Regions from separate parts of the Rahnella sp. Larv3_ips genome, predicted to be linked through region 3. Evidence: predicted binding sites of a transcription regulator. Region 3 holds the regulator's gene; each other region holds the start of a gene.
What was found. The regulator sigma-54, encoded in region 3, starts transcription at its own class of promoters, with help from an activator protein. The targets are predictions, from matches to a motif close to GTTGGCACANNTTTCGCTNT.
Positions count from the first base shown of each region.

Region 1: the regulator sigma-54 is predicted to act here: its motif matches at 697-716, upstream of ED901_RS23050 (gamma-glutamyltransferase family protein).
Region 2: the regulator sigma-54 is predicted to act here: its motif matches at 1,671-1,690, upstream of glnA (glutamate--ammonia ligase).

Region 1 covers NZ_MJIB01000021.1:759,930-762,205, reverse strand. The annotation lists gene ED901_RS23055 (MurR/RpiR family transcriptional regulator) at 1-596, opposite strand, end outside; gene ED901_RS23050 (gamma-glutamyltransferase family protein) at 788-2,276, shown strand, end outside.
Region 2 covers NZ_MJIB01000021.1:296,946-299,221, reverse strand. The annotation lists gene glnA (glutamate--ammonia ligase) at 96-1,505, opposite strand; gene typA (ribosome-dependent GTPase TypA) at 1,962-2,276, shown strand, end outside.
Region 3 covers NZ_MJIB01000003.1:391,848-394,123, reverse strand. The annotation lists gene ptsN (PTS IIA-like nitrogen regulatory protein PtsN) at 1-96, opposite strand, end outside; gene hpf (ribosome hibernation promoting factor) at 206-493, opposite strand; gene rpoN (RNA polymerase factor sigma-54) at 517-1,950, opposite strand; gene lptB (LPS export ABC transporter ATP-binding protein) at 2,053-2,276, opposite strand, start outside.

The sequences.
Region 1 (2,276 bases), on a different contig from region 3:
TGCAACTGCGTCAGAATCGCTTTCGCCATACGCGGCCTGCGGCGAAAAGCGACGAAAATCACCACGTCCTGCGCGGTGAGATCCACCAGTTCTTCCGCCAGCGTCTGCCCTGGTTGCGGCATCATCATCACCCCTGCGCGCACCTGAATCAGCTGCTGGCGCAGGTGCAGCGCCACCGGATAGCTGTTGCGAAAGCCCAGCAGACGCACCTGCCGCGCCTGACTCAGGGCGGTGATCAGCGCGCCAAACTGAGCGCCGTCGATCTGGTTAATCCACTGGGTCAGATTAGCCATTTCCTGCTTATAGTGGCGGGATAACAGGGTGTTGCCCTGCACCGCGTCACGGCTGTCGGTCAGCGGCATCCCGCTCTGGCGCAGGGTGCGCATTTCATCGCGCATATCGCGATAACTCGGATAGCCGAGACGCTTAAACAGGCGGCTGACCGTGGCCTTCGACACGCCGCTAAGCCGCGCCAGCTCGGCGCTGTTGTAGCTCATCAGATCATCGATACTGGCAAATATAAAGTCGGCGACGCGCTGTTCCTGCGGCGTCAGCTCTGCGTAATGATCCCGCAGACGCTCATCAATTTGTTTCATCTCACCGCCTCTGTAACCAATGTTTCAGCACCTATCATGGCATGCACTATGCTTGCCAATGCAAGCGAAATTATGCAGGAAAGCGTGAGAAATCTGCCGATGTGGAACACCTCTTGCTTAACGTTATCCCTACGCGCCCGAAACCCTGCAAACACGGGCAGCATAAAAAAGCGTCTCAAAAAGGACATCGCATGATTAACAGTAACAGCGCACCGCTCGGTATGGCGGTGACGCCTCATCACCTGGCAAGCCAGAGTGCGCTTGCGGTATTACGTGAAGGCGGCAATGCCATTGAAGCCATGGTCGCCGCCGCTGCCACGATTGCCGTGGTGTATCCGCACATGAACGGGCTCGGCGGTGACGGTTTCTGGCTGATTGTGCCACCGCAGGGCAATCCGGTGGCCATCGACGCCAGCGGTGCCGCCGGATCGCTGGCATCGATCGGGTTCTACGCCGGTGAAACGCATATTCCGCATCGCGGCCCGAAATCTGCCCTGACCGTCGCGGGCACCGTCGGCGGCTGGCAGGAAGCGCTGAACATTTCCGCTGAATTTGGCGGCGAGCAAAAACCCCTGTCGCGCCTGCTGCGCGATGCCATTCGCTATGCGGCCGACGGCATACCGGTTACCGCCTCTCAGGAAGCTGCCACCCGCGCCAAACAACACGAACTGAAAGACATCCGCTCATTTACCGACGTCTTTCTGCCAAACGGCGAAGTGCCCCGCGCTGGCAACCGCTTTACCCAGCCGCAGCTGGCGCAGACGCTCTCGATGCTGTGCGAAGACGGACTGGGCAGTTTTTACCGTGGCGAACTGGCCGACAGCATGGCCGCCGACATGGAAAAACTGGGTATGCCGGTCACCCGTGCCGATCTCGCGGCGTATAAGCCACAGCGCCGCGTGCCGCTGCGCCTCAAACACAGCAAAGGCGAAATCTACAACCTGACGCCGCCGACGCAGGGGCTGGTTTCACTGGCGATCCTCGGCCTGACTGACCGTCTGCCGCTGGAAGGCATGGACGAAAGCGCCACCATTCACAGCATCGTCGAAGCCACCAAACTGGCGTTTGGCCTGCGCGATCGTTTCATCACCGACCCGCGCATGATGACGCAGGACGCCCAGAGCCTGCTGGATCCGCAGTATCTCGATGCTCTCGCGACCCGCATCAAACCCCACAGCGCCGCCGACTGGGGCAAAGGTAAAGGCCCCGGCGATACCGTCTGGATGGGCGTGATGGACAGCAGCGGGCTGGCGGTGTCTTTTATCCAGAGCATCTATCACGAGTTTGGCAGCGGTGTCGTGCTGCCGGAAAGTGGCGTGCTGTGGCAAAACCGCGGCGCCTCTTTCAGCCTCGACCCCGATCATCTGCTGGCGCTGGCGCCGGGCAAACAACCGTTCCACACGCTGAACCCCGCCGCCGCACGTTTGTACGATGGCCGCACGCTGGTGTATGGCTCGATGGGCGGCGACGGACAACCGCAAACGCAGGCGGCGGTGTTTATCCGCCACGTGGTGCAGGGGCAATCCTTACAACAGGCGATCAGCGGGCCGCGCTGGCTGCTGGGCCGGACCTGGGGCGAAAGTTCAGATTCCCTGAAACTGGAAGGCCGCTTCGACTATCTGACACAGGCCGGGCTGAGGCAGCGCGGCCACGACGTCGAATTATTACCGGATTTCAGCG
Region 2 (2,276 bases), on a different contig from region 3:
ACTTGATTTTGACGCTGAAGGTTTTCTCACTACCGGGCCTTCAGTCGGGTATTACACTCAGCGTTCGTCCTGAAGACGAACGCTGAGTTAAGGGCTTAAACGCTGTAATACAGTTCGAATTCAACCGGATGCGGAGTCATACGCACGCGGTCCATTTCTTCTTTACGCAGATCGATATACGCTTCGATAGCGTCGTCAGTGAACACGCCGCCACGGGTCAGGAACTCGCGGTCTTCATTCAGTGCGTTCAGCGCTTCTTCAAGTGAACCTGCAACTTTTGGAATTTCTGCTTCTTCTTCCGGTGGCAGGTCATACAGGTTTTTGTCCATCGCATCGCCAGGGTGGATCTTGTTAATGATGCCGTCCAGGCCAGCCATCATCAGTGCTGCAAACGCCAGGTATGGGTTAGCCGCTGGATCAGGGAAACGCGCTTCGATACGCATCGCTTTAGGGCTTGATACGTGTGGAATACGGATAGAGGCAGAGCGGTTACGCGCAGAGTAAGCCAGCATAACTGGCGCTTCGTAGCCCGGGACCAAACGCTTGTAGGAGTTGGTTGTCGGGTTAGCGTAGGCGTTGATTGCTTTTGCGTGCTTGATGATACCGCCGATGTAGAACAGTGCCATTTCAGACAGGCCGCCGTATTTGTCGCCAGCGAACAGGTTGTTACCGTTCTTGGACAAAGACATGTGGCAGTGCATACCGGAACCGTTATCGCCAAACATTGGTTTAGGCATGAAGGTCGCTGTTTTGCCAAATGCGTGAGCCACGTTGTGCACCACGTATTTGTAGATTTGGATTTCGTCCGCTTTTTTGGTCAGGGTGTTGAAGCGGGTTGCCACTTCGTTCTGGCCAGCAGTTGCCACTTCGTGGTGGTGAGCTTCAACAACCAGACCCATTTCTTCCATGGTCAGACACATGGTAGAACGCAGATCCTGTGAGGAGTCGACCGGAGGAACCGGGAAGTAACCGCCTTTCACTGCAGGACGGTGGCCTTTGTTGCCGCCTTCGTATTTGGTGCTGGAGTTCCATGCGCCTTCGATATCATCGATAGCGACGTGGGAACCGGAGATGCTGCTGCCGAAGCGCACATCATCAAACAGGAAGAATTCTGGCTCTGGCCCGAACAGTACGGTGTCCGCGATACCAGAAGAGCGCAGGAAATCTTCTGCACGTTTTGCGGTAGAACGTGGGTCACGGTCATAACCTTGCAGCGTTGTCGGCTCAAGGATGTCGCAACGGATGATCAGCGTGGTTTCTTCATAGAATGGGTCAAGAACAGCAGTGCTGGCATCTGGCATCAGAACCATGTCAGATTCGTTAATGCCTTTCCAGCCACCGATTGAAGAGCCATCAAACATTTTGCCTTCTTCGAAGAAGTCAGCGCTAACCTGGTGTGCAGGAATGGTGACGTGCTGTTCTTTGCCTTTGGTATCAGTGAAACGTAAATCTACGAATTTCACTTCATGCTCATTCAGCATCGTCAAAACGTGTTCAGCGGACATACTAGTTCTCCCGAATTTCTCATTATCGTCGTGGAACGAATAACCATTTTTGGTCTTTAGTTGGAAATAACAGCTTTACTTGAACTGGCGTGTAGCCTAAACCGCACTATCATTTGTCTGGTCAGACTCTTTTCACCCTGTAAAAACTTTTTACCCTAAAAACTATTAGCGAAAAGTGTGCCAACTTTGAGAAAATCCAAACAGCGCCATTTTACAGGGCTCTTGCACTCAATAAGTATGCACCATAACGGAGTTTATGCACTATAATGGTGCTAATCGTGAGATACAAGGCACCAAAAAGGTGCGTCATATTGGTTCAGTGTTCTTTTTGCACCGTGAAAGGGATCACAAAGTAACCATCCTTAAGTTGTTTCAACAAGATCCTTGTGATCTTGTTTAGAACCTCGCTTAATACGTGTACAATAGCGCGCTATTTCTAATGCCTGAGGCAAAGCTGTGATCGAAAATTTGCGTAACATCGCCATTATTGCCCACGTTGACCATGGTAAAACCACCCTGGTCGACAAGCTGCTGCAACAATCCGGTACTTTCGGAGAGCGTGTAGAAGCCACTGAACGCGTAATGGACTCCAACGATTTGGAGAAAGAGCGTGGGATTACCATCCTCGCAAAAAACACCGCCATTAATTGGAAAGACTACCGCATCAACATCGTGGATACCCCAGGACACGCCGATTTCGGCGGTGAGGTTGAGCGTGTGATGTCAATGGTCGACTCGGTGCTGCTGGTTGTGGATGCAATGGATGGCCCA
Region 3 (2,276 bases):
TTCCAGCGCGCGTTTTTTGCTGGCGCAATGAACGCCGCTTTTGGTGCATTCGGCATTCAGCACCGACGTTAATTGCATTGCAGTATCGTTGATCATGTCATCTTCACTTTTGCACTGATTCACCCTTAAAGCTATATCGGCTCGTTCCCCGAAGGTCACAAGCCGATGCCCGAAGGTGTGTAGCACAGGGTTGGCTACATGAATGTCAGTGCTGTTTCAGTTTGTCTTTATGTTTGTTCAGCTGGCGCGCCAGTTTATCAACCAGGCCGTCAATCGCTGCGTACATATCCTGATGCTCCGAGGTGGCATGCAACTCGCCTCCGTTCACATGCAGCGTCGCTTCCGCGATTTTCTGCACTTTTTCAACGCTTAACACCACATACACCTGATTTATCCTGTCGAAATACTGTTCGAGCTTCGCCAGTTTCATCGTGATGAATTCTCTCAGGGGATCGGTGATCTCAATGTGATGTCCGGTAATGTTGAGCTGCATAATGTCTTCCTTCTCTGTTGAGGTCAAACTAACTGTTTACGCTGGTTTGAGGGCGGGATGGACAAAGACTCTCGGTATTTTGCGACAGTACGACGCGCCACCATAATTCCCTGATTGGAAAGCAGGGTAGCTAACTTACTGTCACTCAGCGGTTTTACAGGATTCTCCGCTGCAATTAATTTCTTCACCAGCGCCCGGATCGCGGTGGACGATGCCTCGCCGCCGCTGTCAGTACTGACGTGGCTGGAGAAGAAATACTTCAGTTCGAAAATGCCACGCGGGCTGTGCAGGAATTTCTGCGTTGTAACGCGTGAAATCGTCGATTCGTGCATTTCCACGGCGCTGGCGATATCGGCCAGCACCATCGGTTTCATGTATTCATCACCCATCTCAAAGAACGCCTGCTGCTGCTCAACGATGCAGCGCGTGACTTTCAGCAGTGTGTCGTTGCGGCTCTCCAGACTTTTGATCAACCACTTGGCTTCCTGCAAATTGCTGCGGATAAATTGCCCGTCGCTGTCGCTGCGGGTCGAATTGCCCATCGCAGCATAATGCTGGTTGATTTTCAGTCGCGGAATGCTGTCTGAGTTCAGTTCGACAGTCCAGACACCGGACACTTTGCGTACCAGCACATCCGGGATGACGTATTCGGATTCGCCGGTGTTGATCGACTGGCCCGGTCGCGGATCAAGAGACTGGATCAGGAGCATCGCTCCTTTCAGTGTATCTTCTTTTAGACGGGTTGAACGCATAAGTGCGCGGAAATCATGGTTCGCCAGCAAATCCAGATGTTCGCTGATGATAAGCCTGGCTTCTGTAATGAAAGGCGTTTCCGGGACGTACTGGGAAAGCTGAATCAGCAGACAATCGCGCAGGTCGCGTGCGGCGACACCCACGGGATCAAAACGCTGAACGCGTTTGAGCACGGCTTCCACTTCGTCCATCGTGACGTCGTCATCGCCGATACTTTCGAGAATATCGTCGAGAGAAATCGTCAGATATCCGGTGTCATCCACCGCATCGACAATCGAGGTCGCGATAGCCGCATCGGTGTCGGAAAACGGCGTCAGTTCGACCTGCCACATCAGGTAATCCTGAAGCGTCTGGGTGGTTTCACCCTGATAAACGGGCAGTTCGTCGTCGCTGTAATCGTTACCGGTACCGGACGGTGTTCCGGCGGTGTAAATTTCATCCCAGGTCGCATCCAGCGGTAACTCTTCGGGCATGTCTTTTTGCTCGAGAGCCTCGCGGGTATCCAGACCTTCACTGTCAGCGGTTTCGACCGCATCGATCTCATCGTGAAGATCGGTTTGTTCCAGCAGAGGGTTGCTCTCCAGCGCGAGTTGGATCTCCTGTTGGAGCTCAAGCGTGGACAATTGCAACAGGCGGATTGCCTGCTGTAATTGAGGAGTCATTGCCAGTTGTTGGCTGAATCTGAGTTGCAAACCTTGCTTCATATCTTGGCTTTATATCCGTAGATGAGTTCGAACGGCAACACTTCGGTCAGAAACGGCCTGTTTCAGTGTAAAGCGAAACAGGCGCGCTTCAGGCGGCGCAGATCACAGACGGAATTCTTCACCAAGATAAACACGTTTCACTTGTTCATCAGCAAGAATGTCGGCTGGGGTGCCGTGGGCGATAAGCTTGCCCTGACTGACGATATAGGCGCGTTCACACACGTCGAGCGTTTCACGGACGTTGTGGTCAGTGATCAGAACGCCCAGACCGCTGTCGCGAAGATGCTCAATGATTTTTTTGATGTCGATAACGGAAATCGGGTCAA